Regions from separate parts of the Diaphorobacter limosus genome, predicted to be linked through region 3. Evidence: predicted binding sites of a transcription regulator. Region 3 holds the regulator's gene; each other region holds the start of a gene.
What was found. The regulator sigma-54, encoded in region 3, starts transcription at its own class of promoters, with help from an activator protein. The targets are predictions, from matches to a motif close to TGGCANGNAANCTGCTTT.

Region 1 (4,260 bases), 1.1 Mb from region 3:
ATGCGCATGCACCGGCAAGGGTTCTTGCTGCGGGCGACGCAACGCGGCCTCGCAGCGCATCTGGGCATAGTCCTGGGCGCGCACCGCGGCCAGGGCGGTCTGCACGGTGGCCGGGTCGCCAAACAGCGCAGCAAAGTCAGCACCCAGCAGCATCCGGCGCGACAGGCCCAGGGCGTTTTCCAGGGCGGCATTCACATACAGCACCCTGCCCTGCGCATCCAGCACGGCTACGAGCGTGGACAGCAGATCCAGCGCCTGGTAGCGCGGTGGTGCGGGTGGCGCTGGAATGACGGTGCCCCTGGGCGCTTAATTTCCCAGACGCCCCAGTTCGCGCTTGATGCCGGCCACATCGGCCTCGGCGCGGGTGACGGCAGCCTTGAGCTCGGCGGTGCGCTCGATATAACCCTGCGGGTTGCGCAGTTCCAGGGCCGAGCGCTGCGGCGCGCCGTCGTTGTACTCCTTGCGCAGATCGGCCAGGCGGCTTTCGGCCTTGCGCAGCTCATCCTGCAGAATGGCGCGCGCATCGGCGTCGCGAGCGCGCTGTTCGGTCGCCGCGACGCGGGGTGCATTCGGGGGCGAGGCTGCGGCCTTGCTGGCCGATGGTGCGGCTGCACCACCCGCGGGAGCGGCTGCGGGGCGCGTGCCCTCGACCACCGTGACGTTGCCGCCCTCGACCAGCTTGCAGCCGCGCTCCTTGGCCTGGGCGGCGTTGTTGGTGTACTCGTTGCCGCAACGGTAGATGCGATCCTGCGCCCAGGCAGGCTGCAGCATGGCGGCAATGACGGTCAGGGCGAACAGGCAGTGTTTCATCGAGATCCTTACAGGGCATGCGCCAAGCATGCACGATGGCGGCGAGTATCCAGCAATCACCGCATGGCACCCATTGTGCCGCCATGCGATCAGCTCAAAAGACCCGAGATGGCGCCAAATGTTCCGGCTGTTGCCAGCCATCATCCAGAAACGACCAAGGCGGCCGCAGCCGCCTTGGTGCCATGGGCCGCAAGCCCCGCTGCGACTTACAGCGAGTAGTACATGTCGTACTCAACCGGGTGCGGCGCCATGCGGAAGCGCTGCACCTCGCCCATCTTCAGCTCGATGTAGGCGTCCAGCATGTTGTCGGAGAACACGCCGCCCTTGGTCAGGAAGCCGCGATCCTTGTCCAGCGCCTCCAGCGCCTGATCCAGGCTATGGCACACGGTGGGCACCAGTTTGTCCTCTTCGGGCGGCAGGTGGTACAGATCCTTGGTGGCGGCCTCGCCCGGATGGATCTTGTTCTCCACGCCGTCCAGGCCGGCCATCATCAGTGCCGAGAAGCACAGATAGGGGTTGGCCAGGGGATCGGGGAAGCGCGCCTCGATGCGGCGGCCCTTGGGGTTGGCCACATAGGGGATGCGGATCGAGGCCGAGCGGTTGCGCGAGCTGTAGGCCAGCTTCACCGGTGCCTCGTAGCCGGGCACCAGGCGCTTGTAGCTGTTGGTGCCGGGATTGGTGATGGCGTTCAGCGCGCGGGCGTGGTGGATGATGCCGCCGATGTAGTACAGCGCAAAATCCGACAGGCCGGCGTAGCCGTCACCCGCGAACAGGTTTTTACCGTCCTTCCAGATGGACTGGTGCACATGCATGCCCGATCCGTTGTCGCCGGCATAGGGCTTGGGCATGAAGGTAGCCGTCTTGCCATAGGCGTTGGCCACGTTCCACACCACATACTTCAGCACCTGGGTCCAGTCGGCGCGCTCGACCAGGGTGGAGAAGCGCGTGCCGATCTCGTTCTGACCAGCGCCGGCCACCTCGTGGTGGAAGACTTCGACCGGAATGCCCAACTGCTCGAGGATCAGCACCATCTCGGCGCGCATGTCCTGCGTGCTGTCCACCGGCGGCACGGGGAAGTAGCCGCCCTTGGTGGTGGGGCGGTGGCCGCGGTTGCCGCTTTCGAACTTGGTGCCGCTGTTCCAAGGGGCTTCGTATTCCTCGATCTCGAAGAACACCTTGCCCGGTTCGTTGCTCCAGCGCACGCCGTCAAAGATGAAGAACTCGGGTTCGGGGCCGAAGTAGGCCGTGTCGCCCAGGCCGGAAGCCTTCAGGTAAGCCTCGGCGCGCTTGGCGATGGAGCGCGGGTCGCGGTCGTAGGCCTTGCCGTCGCCGGGCTCCACCACGTCGCACTGCAGGAACAGCGTGGTTTCCTCAAAGAAGGGGTCGATGTTGGCCGTGCTCGGGTCGGGCATCAGCTGCATGTCCGAGGCCTCGATGCCCTTCCAGCCGGCGACGGACGAGCCATCAAAGGCATGGCCGGAACTGAACTTGTCTTCATCGAAGTGAGAAACAGGCACCGTCACGTGCTGCTCCTTGCCGCGCGTATCGGTGAAGCGCAAGTCCACGAACTTGACTTCGTTCTCCTCCACCATCTTCATCACGTCTGCAACGGTCTTGGCCATCAGGTTTCTCCAAAAATAAAGGACTCATCCACAAAGATGAACATTGGTAAGCAGCTTGCGTGCCAGCGCTGCAGCACCCAGGCAAGCAAGGCGCGTGATTCTAAGATTACAAATGACGCACCGTTTCGGGGCCCATCACTGCACCAAACTGGTGCAATGCTTGGTGCATCTGCTGCCACGCGGCAGGCACCAGGGCTGCGGCGCCTTTCACGCCCAACTCGACATGCCTGCCATGCACCGGGTGATCGACGCTGGGCAGGCTGAACACCTTGATGCCGGGGTGAGCCGCCTGGATGCCCTCCATGAGCGGGGTGAGCGTGGCCTCCATGGCGCCATATAGCACGACGGAGTGCTCGGTCTGCGGCTGGCGGTTGAACCACTGAGCGCAGTAATGCTCCAGCGCCCACTCCACCATGGGCCAGGCCATGACCGGAAAGCCCGGGACGAAATGCACCATGCCACCGCCGGGGCCGTCGCAGCTAAACCCCGGGATCTTGTTGTAAGGGTTGGGAATGATGCGTGCGCCTTGCGGAAACACCCCCATGTTCAGGCGGTGCAGGTTGTCGGCGCGCCCGGGTTCATACGGCTGGCCCTGTTCGCGCGCAACGTCCTGCATGCGCTCGCGGATCAGCGCCGCTGCTTCAGGGTGCAGTTCCAGGGGCTGGTTGAGTGCCGCCGCCGCGCACTGGCGCGTGTGGTCGTCGGGCGTGGCACCAATGCCGCCGCAGCTGAAGACCATATCGGACGCGGCAAACGCCCGTTGCAGCGTCGCGGTGATGCGCGGGCGGTCGTCGCCCACATAGTCGGCATAGCCCAGCGCCAGCCCGCGCGCGGCCAGCAGTTCGATGACCTTGGCCAAATGCTTGTCCACGCGCTTGCCGGAGAGGATCTCGTCGCCGACGATGATGAGGCCGAAGTTGGGAGTCATGGGAGCTGTGGGCCTGAAGACGGGGGAGCGGCCAGTGCAGGCGGTGCGCTGGTGGCGATGACCGGTGGGGCCGGCACGGCTCTGGCTCCCGCATCACCGCCCTGCTCGCGCAGCCGCTGAAGCGCTGCCAGGCAATAGTGCGTGAACCACAGCGAGGAAAAGGCAAATACCAGCGTGTAGATCCAGATCGCCACCGGCACCAGCACAAAGAAAGCCGCCGCGAACACCACCCCCGAGGCCCAGACGATGCCTGGCGCGGCGCCCAACAGCCCGGTCAGAATGCCTATGGCCAGCAGGCTGAGGCGGTGGCGCTTGAAGATCTCCTGCCGCTCTGGCTTGCTGGCATGCTCGGCCAGCGCATCAAAGGCCATCACCCGATAGGTCAGCCAGCCCCAGATCAGCGGCGGCAGCACTAGCACCAGGGGCGGAACCAACCACAGCGGCATGGAAAGCACCAAGGCCAGGATCGCCGCCAGGGTGGAGCCAAGCGACCACAGCACGCTGATGAACAAGGTGCCGCCGCGCTTGCGCTCCAGTTGTTCGAAGCGCCGCTGCGCAACCAATGACACGATGGAGGGCGCCATCAGCACGGCCACGACCAGCACACAGACAATGACGATGATGGGTATGGCCAGCATGAGCACCAGCAGCGGCGCCAGCATCACGGGCAGGTTGTCCACGCCAAAGTGGTGCAGCCAGCCCCACAATAGCTGGAGCCAGTTGGCACCCTCCAGCTGGGCCTGTGTCCAGGCCACGGCCGCTGCCCAATAGAAATGCGCCCCGCCTGCGGCCACCAGGGTGATCAGGATCAGTGGCAACAACGATAGCGCAATGATGCGCGGCATCAGGCAATAGCCCACGGCGCGCCAGAAAGAATCTAAGAGTGGCCCCATACCCGCA
Region 2 (4,260 bases), 550 kb from region 3:
GCGTGCTGCAGGCGGCGCCGGCGCCACGCTTTGATGGCGCGGCCTACGCGCCGGGCGAGATATGCGCCAGCGGCGCGCACACCCGGGCGGTGCTGGAGGGCTTGAACGCCGACGGCGCTTGGCGTGCGCGCTCAGCGCCGCAATAGCGGCGACGCCGGCAGAAGCCTGGACGCCGCTGTGGTCAGCGGCTCCAGTTCAGCACAGCAACCGGCGATCCTTACCGCATCATGAACGCAGTGTGCGGCGCGTCTTGGATGGGTTACTGAACGGCGCCCCGGCGGCGGCGGTTGTGTGAGGCTTGTCTGAAGCCGAATGCTGCCAGTGCCAACCCAACCAACGCCAGCGTCGAAGGCTCAGGCACTTCTGTGGTGATTGGAGTCATCGTGCCAGTGAAGCGTCCGTCTCCGACGAACGACAACCCCGTAATGAAAGCGGTTGTTGACAAAGGGTTGATGCCGGCACTGGTTTCTATGCCCAAGATGCGGAACCGGTCAACACCATTTCCGCCAAAAAAGTGCTGAATGCCGTCTTGCAGAACCGTGGAGAACAGCCAATCCGTTCCGTCCCAAAGATACAGATCAAAAAGACCATCCCCAATATTTGGTAGGGTTACGCTCGCAAAATTTGGATCGCCAGCGCCTATTTGATAGTCGTAACCGATGGCGATGAGAGGGTCAATTAGAACGGTTTCTCCTGCTTTGACCTCGAGGTTGAATTTGAATTCTCCACTCGGCCCAACACTAGGTAGAAACACAGCCACATTACCAGTGGAGTTGGGAAGCGGCATGAATTCAAAAAACGTTCTGGCTCTGCCGGTTAATTCACCGCCAGAGGTGCGGCTTTCAAGAATTACGGCAATCTCATATCTAGAACCCTCTTCCAGTCCAGAAGGGAAGCCAGGGAGTGCATTATTGCTAAACGGGGCACCAAACGTATAGCTGGTGCTACTCAATGGGATATTTTCATTGTGCACCAATCTTGCGGCAGTGATGCGTGAACCGTCGGCAGACTCCGCATCGATGATGCGAACCTGCAACCTCACATTTGTTGGTGCTGTGCCTCCTGCCGGCACCTCCCAGCTGATGGTTGGGGTCAGGCCACCGCCGATTACTTTGACGTCTGTAAGAAACGATGGAAGTGCGTTCTTGTCGTAATCTGGGCCAGAAAATACCAGGGTCTGGGCTGCCGGTGAACTTGGATTTGTTGCCGTTATGGAAAATGGGGTTGCATCGAGTTGATCAAGCCGACTTGCAATCGAAGGATTTGCCCGATTGAAAATGGTGGTGTACTCGTTTTGTCCGCCGCCGCCAGCGGATGTCACGCCAACAAATGTCATGGGTTGACTAAACGAACCAAATGATGAATGAGTGACCGATACGGCCGTCTGCAGCCCATTGGTGGAATAGCATGTATCTGCGCTATTTCCAAGGCATGGCAAACCAATTACATTTGAATCTGGTGAGGGTCGAAGGAATGTTGAGACTCTTATGCTATCAGTGTTCGGATCATTAAAAAACCGACTGTTTCCAATGCGGTCGTTGTAAATCTCCGTGCGCAGATGGGTTAAATTGTAGTTTGTATATACAACATCGGCGCTTGCTGTCAGTGCGCCAATGAGCAAAGCGGCCCCACCAAGAAGGTGGATGCCTATTGGTTTGGTTTTCTTCATAACGCGCTCCTATTGGGTGCATGGCCTGAAGAGCGTGAAACGCAGTTGACAAACCACGCCGAGTTTTTGGGTGCATAAAACGTGCCATATTTTTCATCACAGTCAATTCAATGGGTTATGCATCGACTCCGCGCGGTTGGCCGCAGATGTGTAAATTTATCCGACAGAATGAACGCCACATTCTGTGCGGCATGCGCGTTTGGCGCGGCGTAGCCTGCCCCTCAAGGTCGCCGCAATAGCGGCGACGCCGGCAGAAAGCGAAACGCCAGCGAAGCCAGCGCCAGCCAGCCGGCAATCGCCAGCAGCACGGCGCGGTAGGGCTCCAGGCCCTGCGCACCGGCCCAGGCGGCCACGGCTCCGGTGGCCGACTGCATCAACCCCACGCCCAGGAACATGGACATGGTGTAGAGCGACAGGGCGCGCCCGGTCAGCTCGCTGGGGTAGGAGGAGCGCACGTCGGTGTACTGCAGCACGCTGTAGCCCCACAGCAGCCCCAGTGCAATCATCAGCGCCACCGTAGCGCCGCCATGGCGCAGCACGGCCAGGGCGGCGAACATGGCCGCCATCAGCAGCGAGGCGTTGGCGATCCAGGCGCGGCGCCGGATGGGGCCGGGGTCCATGCGGCCGAAGCTGCCGGGCGCGAACAGCGAGATCAGCGACAGCACCAGGGCCACGTTGCCGGTGTCCACCAGCGAATAACCGAAGCGGTTGATGAGCAGCGGCCCCAGCCACAACCCGCGCAGCGACAGAAAGGCCGCATAGCCCGACATGCCCAGAGCCAGGATGCCCCAGGTATGCGGCAGTGTGAACAGCCCGGCCAGGCTGCGCAGGGACTGGCCCCAGCTCTCCTGGGGACGCGGCGGGGCGTCGGGCCGTTCGGGCTCGTGCACCAGGGCCAGAATCAGCAGCCAGGACAGCACGCTCAACAGCGCCAGGATGACAAAACCCGAGCGCCAGCCCCAGTGCTGCACCACCCAGGCCAGCGGCGTGCCGGTGAGCATCAGGCCCAGGCCCCCCAGGCCCAGGCTCAGGCCCGAGAAGAAGGCAAAGCGCTCGCTGGGGAAATGGCGCGCGATGAAGATGGTGCAGGCCAGAAAGGCCGGCGAGCAGCCCACGCCGATCATGATCTGCCCCAGCATCAGCCAGCCATGGCTGGGCGCCAGGGCCGACAACGCGGCCCCGGCGATGGACACCGGGGCCGAGGCGAGCACCGTGGGGCGCAGGCCGTAGCGGTCCATGGTGATGCCCATGAGCAGCTGCGCCACACCGAAGGACAGGCCGAACAGCCCGGCAAACGCGCCCAGCGCCTGGGCCGACAGGCCAAAGTCCTGCTGCAGGCCCTGGGCCACGATGGCGGTGATGGTGCGGTAGGACTGGCTGAGCGCAAAACCCGACAGCAGGGCCATCAGCATGAGCCAGAGTGGGCGGGGAGGGTGGGGTGTGGTGGCGGCAGTCACATCAAGTTTTATAGCGCATTGCGCTTATAGGTTGGGCGCTGCGCCCATTTTTGGTTGACTGAGCACATATCTCGGACTGCTGTCCTTGCTCCCTCCCCTTTCGGGGGAGGGTGGGGGTGAGGGGGTGTTTGGGTGCAGCGCCCGCTTTTATGACCCTCACCCCCATCCTCTCCCGCCAGCGGGAGAGGGAGAAACAGCCGCAACGCTTTGCTGATATTGCGTGAAACGCTATAAAAATAGATGTGTACATACGGTAGCCCCCTCTGGGGGCCGGCGGCGTTGGCGCCGTCATGCCGGCGAGACGCCGGCGCTCCCAGTCAGCGGCGGTCGCGCTGCTGCGCCCTTGCGTGGCGCGCCAGGGTTTGCTCGGCCTGCAGCAGCACCGGCGCGTCGACCATGCGGCCGTCGAGCACGCAGACGCCGCCGCCCGCATCCCGCAGCGCCTGCTGCACGCGCAGCGCCTGGGCCACGGCGGCATCGTCCGGGTCGAAGGCGGCGTGCAGCGGCGCCACCTGGGCCGGGTGTATGCACAGCTTGGCGCCAAAGCCCATGCGGCGCGCGCGATTGGCGTCGTGCCGCATACGCTCGGGGTCGCGCGTGTCCACGGTCACGCCGTCGACCGGTGCGGCCAGGCCGGCGCGGCGCGAGGCCAGCACCAGGGCCATGCGCACGGGCAGCAGCTCGGCCTCGTCCGCGCCGCAGGCCATGCCGGCGTCCACCTGGAAGTCCAGGTGGCCAAAGGCCAGGCGCGCCACCTGCGGCGCCGTGGCCAGCGTGTCCACGGCATGCAGGCCGGCCACGCTTTCGACCAGCGGCAGCAGCGCGCCCCGCGCGCCCGCCGCTTGGGCCACGGCCTGCAGCGTGGCCGCGCTCTCGGCCTTGGGCACCACGGCGCCGGCGTAGCCCTGGGCCGCCAACGTGGCCAGCGCCTGCAGGTCGTCGGCAAACCAGGGCGTGCCCTCGGCGTTGATGCGCACCAGCAGGCGCGCGCGCTGTGCGGCATCCATTGCGGCCGCGGCCTGCAGCAGGGCGGCGCGGGCGCCGGCCTTGTCGGCCGGTGCCACGGCGTCCTCCCAGTCGGCGATCGCCATGTCGGCGCCGCTGGCCAGGGCCTTCTGAAAACGCTCGGGATGC
Region 3 (4,260 bases):
GTGATGGCGGCCGTGGTGGGGCGCATGCTGCGCCGCCTGACACTGGTGCGCGACGCGCTGCAGGGCATTGCCTCGGGCGAGGGCGACCTGACAAGACGCCTGGATGCGCAGGGCCGCGATGAGCTGGCGCAGATCGCCCAGGGCTTCAACCAGTTTGCCGACAAGATCGCCGCCGTGCTGCTGCGCATCCGCCAATCCGCCGAATCGGTGCGCCTGGCCACCAGCGAGATCGCCAGCGGCAACCAGGATCTGTCCTCGCGCACCGAGGGCCAGGCCAGTTCGCTGGAGGAAACCGCGGCCGCCATGGAAGAGCTCACGGCCACGGTGCAGCAGAATGCCGCCAACGCCAGGCAGGCCAATCAGCTGGCGCAGGAGGCCTCGCAGGTCACGGCGCAGGGCGGCGCTGCCGTGCAGCAGGTGGTGCAGACCATGGACGGCATACACCACGCCTCGCGCAAGATCGAGGACATCATCAGTGTCATCGACGGCATTGCCTTCCAGACCAACATCCTGGCACTGAACGCAGCGGTCGAGGCCGCCCGCGCCGGCGAACAGGGCCGCGGCTTTGCCGTGGTGGCCACCGAGGTGCGCCAGCTGGCGCAACGCAGCGCCACGGCCGCCAAGGAGATCAAGGCCCTGATCGACGACTCGGTGAGCCAGGTGAACGCCGGCAGTCGCCTGGTGCAGGACGCGGGCCAGACCATGGAAAAGGTGGAGCACAGCATTCGCCGCGTCAGCGCCATCGTGGCCGAGATCAGCAACGCCAGCCAGGAACAAAGCACGGGCATTGCCGAGATCGGCGACGCCGTCTCACAAATGGATCAGGCCACGCAGCAGAACGCCGCCCTGGTGGAGCAGGCCAGCGCCGCCGCCCAGTCGCTGCAGCAGCAGGCCCATGAACTGGCCGAAGTGGTGGCGGCCTTCAGGCTCCCGCAGGGGACGGCCGCGCAAAAGTTGCTGGCCTGACGCTGAAATTTGTCAGATTTCTTTACATCACTCGCGGGGCAATCGAGACCAAGTCATAAAAATCAACAGCTTGGGGTGCTGGCACATGATATGCATGGGTGTTTCACGTCTTACAACTGACGGGAGATGCCACCATGCAAATGACCACTGTTGTGACCGCCCTTGCGGGGGCATTGTTGGCGGGTGCCGTTGGCAACGCCCAGGCGGATGTGGTTGATTTTCAGGACGTGCCTTCGGGCAGCTCCCCCTGTTATGTCGATTTCACCGCCACCTCACTGCAAAGCCGGGGCTATACCTTCACCGGCAACCCCGCAGACCCCTATTTGTATGTCTGCGAATCAGGGGTTGTGCAAAACAATCCATCGGCAGCCCTGGTCAACGCGAATCTCCGATCCGTCGTGACCATGACCAATAGCAGCGGGGCTGCGTTTTCCCTGGAGTCATTTTTTGCGGGTGGCAGAACGGAAGATTTTGACCCGTCGCTGCCCGTGAGCTTGTACAGCGTCGCCACCAGCATCGACATCCTTGGGCACCTCATGGGCGGCGGCACGGTGTTTACCAGTATCACGTTGGACAGCCAGGCCCCCTATGACTGGACGCAGTTCTTCCTGCCGTCATCGTTCACCAACCTGAGTTCGGTGGTGTTCACTGCACAAGGCAACGGTGAGACGCCGGAATTCGTGATCGACGATATCGTGGTCACGTTGCCCCACCAGTCCATTCCCGAGCCGGCATCCCTCGCCTTGCTCGGCGCCGCGCTGGCTGGTATTGGCCTGTTGGGGCGAAAGAAAACCTGACGCGCGTCAGCGTGTCGCCACGGCCTCCAGGGCCTTGCGCACGACATCCGGAATGGGCGCCGGCTTGCGTGCCACGCGGTCGATGAGGACCACGCCGGTCTTGCCGCGAGCCACCTCTCGGCCCGAGGAGACCTCTGTCATGCAGAACACCAGGTCACAGCCGTAGCGGTTGAAGTCCCTCGGCGTCATCTGCACGCGCAGCGTCTCGCCGTGAAAGGCCTCGGACTTGTATTGCGCCAGCATGTCGCCGACCACGATGGCCAGGCCCGCCACATCACCCTCGGTGTAGCCGAGCGACTGGAAGAAGCGCATGCGCGCCTCGGACACCAGGCTCAGCAGCTGGGCGTTGTCCAGATGGCCGCCGTAGTTGACGTGGCTGATATAGACCTGCAACTCGGTGGTGAAGCCGAAGCGTTCGGGCAGGTCGAAGAGGATGCGGGCCATGGGAATCTATGCCTTGTGTCTATAGCGCCTTGCGCAGATTGGCCGGCGCGATCTTCAGCGCCTCGCGGTACTTGGCCACGGTGCGACGCGCGCACTCTATGCCCTGCTCCTTGAGCATCTCCGCGATCTGGTTGTCCGACAACGGTTTCTTCACATCCTCGGCGGCGACGAACTGCTTGATCAGCGCGCGCACCGCGGTGCTCGACGCGTTGCCGCCGGTCTCGGTGCCCAGGCCGGAGCCAAAGAAGTACTTCAACTCGAACGTACCCTGCGGCGTGGCCATGTACTTGGCACTGGTCACGCGGCTGATGGTGGACTCGTGCAGGCCCAGCTCGTCGGCGATCTCGCGCAGCACCAGCGGCCGCATGGCCAGCTCGCCATGCACGAAAAAGCTCTTTTGCCGCTCGACGATGGCGCGCGATACACGCAAGATAGTGTCAAATCGCTGCTGTATGTTCTTGATGAACCAGCGTGCCTCCTGCAGCCGGGACTGCAGCGCCTGGTGCCCGTCGCCGCCGCGCGCACCACGCAGGGCGCTGGCATAGATCTCGTGCACGCGCAGGCGCGGCATGACGTCGGGGTTGAGCTGCACGCTGAAGTCCTGCTGCGCGCCGCGTCCGGTTTTTTTCACGATGACATCGGGCGCGATGACGTTGCGCTCCACGTCGGCAAAGCGCCGGCCCGGGCGCGGCTCCAGGCGCGCGATCAGCGCCATGGCGGCACGCGTGTCGTCGTCGCTGCTGCCTGTGGCCTGGGCCAGGCGGCGCAGGTCGCGCCGCGCCAGCAGATCCAGCGGCTGGCTGCAGATGGCGAGCGCGGTCTGAATCACCGCCGGGTCGCCCTCTTCGTCGCGGTTCATGGCGTGCAGCTGTAGCGTCAGGCATTCGGCCAGGTCGCGCGCGCCCACGCCGGTCGGCTCCAGGTTTTGCAGCAGGCGCAGGGCCACAGTGAAGCGGTGCACCAGCTCTTCGAGCTGCTCGGGGTCGTCGGCCCCCGCCAGGCTGGCCGCCAGGGATTCCAGCGGCTCGTCCAGGTAGCCATCGTCGTTCAGCGACTCGATGAGAAAGCGCAGCGCCGCCATGTCGACATCGGACAGGCGCAGTGACAATGCCTGGCGATGCAGGAAATCGGTCAGGGATTCGTGGCTGCGCGCCAGCTCGCTGACCTCGGTGTCGTCACCGTCATGCGCGCCGCTGGCGGGCGCGATTCCGTCGCTGCCCCATTCGCCGTCTTCCACCGCCGCATCCATGCTGCCGTCACCGTCCCAGTCACTGGGCTCGGCAACCGCTGAGGTTTCGGCATCATTTTCGGCTCCAGCGCCCTCTGCATCAGCGCTAGCAGCTTCTGAATATGTAGCATTGTCAATCGGTTGCTGCGCTTCATGGATCTCAGGCTCATGCGTCCCATCGTCGGACGCCAGCTCCAGAAACGGGTTGTCATCGAGCATCTGCTCGACTTCCTGCGCCAGCTCCAGGGTGGACAGCTGCAGCAGGCGAATCGATTGCTGCAACTGCGGCGTAAGCGCCAGATGCTGCGAAACGCGCAGTGACAGGCCGGGCTTCATGGCCGCCCTCCTTGCATCTGGATGCTGCGCCTGCTCACCACGCTCACATGCGGAAATGCTCACCCAGGTACACCCGGCGCACTTCCGCGTTGTCCACAATGTCCGACGGCGTGCCCTGGGCGAGTACATGGCCGTCGCTGATGATGAAGGCGTGGTCGCAGATGCCCAGCGTCTCGCGCACGTTGTGGTCGGTGATCAAGACGCCAATGCCGCGCTCTTTCAGGAAGCCGATGATGCGCTGGATCTCGATCACGGCAATGGGATCGATGCCGGCAAAGGGCTCGTCCAGCAGGATGAAGCGCGGCTGCGTGGCCAGCGCCCGGGCGATTTCCACGCGCCGGCGCTCGCCGCCGGACAGGGCCAGCGCCGGCGACTGGCGCAAATGCTCCACGCGCAGTTCCTGCAGCAGGCCGGTGAGCTGTGCCTCGATCTCGGCGCGCGAGAGCGGGCGCCCGGCGGCGTCGGTCTGCAGCTCCAGCACCGCGCGCA
Region 4 (4,260 bases), 1.0 Mb from region 3:
CAACACAATTGCGCGACTCCGACGCGCGCATCAGCAGCGGGCAGCTGGAGGCCCTGTCCGCCGCCGCGATGCGCGAGCTCGACGATGAGGCCCTGGGCTGGTTCAGCCGGCGCCTGCCCTGGGGCAGCTATGGGATGCTGGCGCGCGCCTCGCTGAGCGCGCCCACCCTCGGGCTGGCGCTGGCGCGCTGGTGCCGACACCACGCGCTGCTGACCGACGACATCCTGCTGCAGCTGCAGGTAGAGGGCGAGCATGCCCGGCTGGTGATCAGCGAGCGGCGCGACCTGGGCCGCCTGCGCGAGTTCTGCCTGGTGACCACGCTGCGCAACGCGCTGGGCGTGTCCAGCTGGTTCGTCGATTCGCGCCTGCCGGTGCTGGCGGCCGAATTCCCGTTCGCCGCACCGCCACACGCCGGCGCCTACGCCGTGCTGTTCAGCGGCCCGACGCGCTTTGACGCCCATCAAGCCGCGGTGCATTTCGATGCGCGCTACCTGGCCCTGCCCGTCACACGCGACGAGACCGCCATGCACCAGATGCTGCAGCACGCCCTGCCCCTCATCGTGCACCAGTACCGGCGCGACCGCCTGCTGCTGCAGCGCGTGCGCCAGCTGCTGGCCGCCGCCCCCGAGGCCGCGCACAACGCCGGCACGCTGGCCGCGCGGCTGCATGTGTCGACGCGCACGCTGCACCGCCAGCTGCAGGAGGAAGGCAGCTCGCTGCAGGCGCTCAAGGACGAGGTGCGCCAGCGCCGCGCGACCGAGCTGCTGCTGCGCTCGCCACAAGCCATCAAGCAGGTGGCCCAGGCCGTGGGCTTTGCCAGCGAAAAGAGCTTCATGCGCGCCTTTCGCGGCTGGACGGGGCAGTCGCCGGCAGACTTCCGGCGCCAATCCCGCGGCTGATGGCACCCCCGACCCGAATGCTGCCGCACAGCCCACCCCATCATCAACAGACCGCCCCATGATCGACCTACATCACTGCGTCAGCGCCCGATCCTTCCGCCCACTATGGCTGCTGGAAGAGCTGGGCATCCCCTACCGCCTGCACATGCTGCCCTTCCCGCCACGCGTGCATGCACGGGACTATCTGGCGCGCAACCCCCTGGGCACGGTGCCGCTGCTGGAGGACGGGGCCACGCGGCTGACCGAGTCGGCCGCGATGTGCCATTACCTGGCCACGCGCTACGGCGCGGGCGTTCTGGATGTGGCACCGGCGGACGCGGCCTATGGCAGCTATCTCAACTGGCTGTTCATGAGCGATGCGACGCTGACCTTTCCGCAAACGCTGGTACTGCGCTATAGCTATTTCGAACCGCCTGACCGCCTGCAGCCACAGGTGGCGGCGGACTACGCACGCTGGTTCCTGGCGCGGCTGCGGGCGGTGGATGCTGCATTGCAGCACGAACCATATCTGTGTGCCGGACGCTTCACTGCCGCCGACGTCGCCGTGACCTATGCCCTGCACCTGGCACAGCACCTGGGGCTGGCGGCGCAGTTTCCACCGGCCGTGGCCGACTACTGGCAGCGCATGCAGGCCAGGCCGGCCTTCCAGCGGGCGCTGCAGGCGCAGCACCAGGCCGCGCTGGATCAGGCGGTCGATCCCACGCCGTCGCCCGATCTGCGGCCGGCCTGATGCCGGGCGCTGCGGTGTCACAAGCCTGCACACCAGTGGGCCAATCTGGAACACCCACCGCCATGGACTGTGACAAAAGTCGGCACACCCGGCACGCAACGGGCTGGCACGAAGCTTGATTACTCCTGAGGCAGTCGGTGCGCATGTGCGCCGGCATCCACCACCCAAGGAGACCAACATGGACATGTTCGAATTCAAGCGCTTCAACCTCGACCTTTCCTTCCCCTACCGCCAGCAGTACGACAACTTCATCGGCGGCAAATGGGTGGCCCCGGCCGCCGGCCGCTATTTCGACAACGTCTCGCCCATCACCGGCAAGCCGTTCTGCAAGGTGGCGCAGTCCGACGCCACCGACATCAATCTGGCCCTGGACGCCGCCCATGCCGCGCAGGAAAAGTGGGGCAAGACCTCGGTGGCCGAGCGCTCGGGCATCCTGCTGAAGATTGCCGACCGCATGGAGCAGAACCTGGAGCTGCTGGCGATCGCCGAGACCATTGACAACGGCAAGCCGCTGCGCGAGACCATGGCCGCCGACCTGCCGCTGGGCATTGACCATTTCCGCTACTTCGCCGGCTGCATCCGCGGCCAGGAAGGCACGATTTCCGAGATCGACGCCAACACCGTGGCCTACCATTTCCACGAGCCCATGGGCGTGGTCGGTCAGATCATTCCCTGGAACTTCCCCATCCTGATGGCCTGCTGGAAGCTGGCCCCGGCCCTGGCCGCCGGCTGCTCCATCGTCATGAAGCCGGCCGAGCAGACCCCCGCCTCCATCCTGGTGCTGATGGAGCTGATCGCCGACCTGCTGCCGCCTGGCGTGGTGAACATCGTCAACGGCTACGGGCGTGAAGCCGGCGAGGCCCTGGCCACCAGCAAGCGCATCGCGAAGATCGCCTTCACCGGCTCCACCCCCGTGGGCCAGCGCATCCTGCACGCCGCGGCCGACAACCTGATCCCCTCCACCGTGGAGCTGGGCGGCAAGAGCCCGAACATCTTCTTTGCCGACGTCATGGACGCCGATGACGAGTTCTTTGACAAGGCGCTGGAGGGCTTCTCCATGTTTGCCCTGAACCAGGGCGAGATCTGCACCTGCCCGTCGCGCATCCTGGTGCAAGAATCCATCTACGAGCGCTTCATGGAGCGCGCCGTGGCCCGTGTGCAGGCCATGAAGCAGGGCCACCCGCTGGACAGGAGCACCATGGTCGGCGCGCAGGTGTCGCAAGCTCAGCTCGATCGCATCTTGGGCTACATCGACATCGGCCGTGGCGAGGGCGCCAAATGCCTGACCGGCGGCGAGCGCCTGCGCGCCGGCGGCGAGATCAACGACGGCTTCTTCATCAAGCCCACGCTGCTCTATGGCCAGAATGACATGCGCGTGTTCCAGGAGGAAATCTTCGGCCCCGTGGCCTCGGTGACCACCTTCAAGGACGTGCAGGACGCCGTGCGCATCGCCAACGACACCGAGTTCGGCCTGGGCGCCGGGGTGTGGAGCCGCAATGGCTCCGTGGCCTACCACATGGGCCGCGCCATCCAGGCCGGCCGCGTGTGGACCAACTGCTACCACCTCTACCCCGCGCACGCGGCCTTCGGCGGCTACAAGAAGTCGGGCATCGGCCGCGAGACGCACAAGCTGGCCCTGTCCAACTACCAGCAGACCAAGAACCTGCTGGTGAGCTACAACCCCAAGGCGCTGGGCTTCTTCTAGGCCTGTCCACCCGGCCTGCCGCGGCACGGCAGGCCGGGCCATCCATGTCGCGGGGCGCAAGCAGTGCGGGATGGTGCGCCCCGCTCCTCTTTGGTCAGAACAAGGGAGGGAGCATTCCATGCATTTCGATCACGTTTGCGCAGGCGCCGGCTGGCCCCTGCGCATTGCCACTTTGAGCGGCCTGATGGCCCTGGCGCAAGGCGCCGCGGCGCAAACCAGCCCGGCCCTGCCCGAGGTCACGGTGCGCAGCACCCTGGTGGAGTCGCCGCTGGAGTATTCGCCGGCCTCGGTGACCATCGTCGATGGCGAGCGCGTGCGCGACCGCCAGTGGCAGGTGAATCTGTCCGAGTCGCTGTCCACCACGCCCGGCCTGCTGCTGCAGAACCGCCAGAACTACGCCCAGGACCTGCAGCTGTCGATACGCGGCCATGGCGCACGCTCGACCTTCGGCGTGCGCGGCGTGCAGGTCTTCGTGGACGGCATACCCGCCACCATGCCCGACGGCCAGGGCCAGACGAACAACATCGACCTGCAGTCGGTCGAGCGCATCGAGGTGCTGCGCGGACCCTATTCCACGCTGTATGGCAACGCCTCGGGCGGGGTGATCAACGCCTACACCGAGCGCGGCGAGGGCCGCCCGCGCATCGACAGCAGCTTCGCCGTCGGCAGTAACGGCCAGAAACGCCTGGGCCTGAAGGCCCAGGGCGAGCAGAGCGGCGTGGGCTATGTGGTGAGCGCCAGCCGCTACCTGACCGACGGCTGGCGCGCGCAGAGCGCGGCCGACAAGAACATGTTCAACGCCCGCCTGGACACCAACCCGGGCGACAGCGGCCACCTGATGCTGGTGGCCAACTACGTGGATGTGGATGCGCTCGACCCGGGCGGCGTCACGCCCGCCGACTGGCAGGCCAATGCCCGCGCCGTGG

Region 1: glnA (type I glutamate--ammonia ligase) is a predicted target of sigma-54. The motif match lies at 2,480-2,497, and genes of this name have one in related genera.
Region 2: P4826_RS12280 (PEP-CTERM sorting domain-containing protein) is a predicted target of sigma-54. The motif match lies at 1,739-1,756, and genes of this name have one in related genera.
Region 4: exaC (acetaldehyde dehydrogenase ExaC) is a predicted target of sigma-54. The motif match lies at 1,734-1,751, and genes of this name have one in related genera.

What each region holds. Positions count from the first base shown of each region.
Region 1 is NZ_CP136921.1:39,923-44,182, reverse strand. Features, by position in the region: gene glnL (nitrogen regulation protein NR(II)) at 1-243, opposite strand, end outside; gene P4826_RS00230 (hypothetical protein) at 307-810, opposite strand; gene glnA (type I glutamate--ammonia ligase) at 1,017-2,432, opposite strand; gene P4826_RS00220 (competence/damage-inducible protein A) at 2,539-3,360, opposite strand; gene P4826_RS00215 (EI24 domain-containing protein) at 3,357-4,260, opposite strand, start outside.
Region 2 is NZ_CP136921.1:2,530,597-2,534,856, reverse strand. Features, by position in the region: gene P4826_RS12285 (CaiB/BaiF CoA transferase family protein) at 1-146, shown strand, start outside; gene P4826_RS12280 (PEP-CTERM sorting domain-containing protein) at 260-1,669, opposite strand; gene P4826_RS12275 (MFS transporter) at 1,891-3,081, opposite strand; gene P4826_RS12270 (HpcH/HpaI aldolase/citrate lyase family protein) at 3,444-4,260, opposite strand, start outside.
Region 3 is NZ_CP136921.1:3,075,784-3,080,043, reverse strand. Features, by position in the region: gene P4826_RS14735 (methyl-accepting chemotaxis protein) at 1-966, shown strand, start outside; gene P4826_RS14730 (PEP-CTERM sorting domain-containing protein) at 1,101-1,763, shown strand; gene P4826_RS14725 (acyl-CoA thioesterase) at 1,770-2,207, opposite strand; gene P4826_RS14720 (RNA polymerase factor sigma-54) at 2,227-3,771, opposite strand; gene lptB (LPS export ABC transporter ATP-binding protein) at 3,815-4,260, opposite strand, start outside.
Region 4 is NZ_CP136921.1:2,032,130-2,036,389, forward strand. Features, by position in the region: gene P4826_RS09800 (AraC family transcriptional regulator) at 1-899, shown strand, start outside; gene P4826_RS09805 (glutathione S-transferase family protein) at 958-1,629, shown strand; gene exaC (acetaldehyde dehydrogenase ExaC) at 1,808-3,334, shown strand; gene P4826_RS09815 (TonB-dependent receptor domain-containing protein) at 3,453-4,260, shown strand, end outside.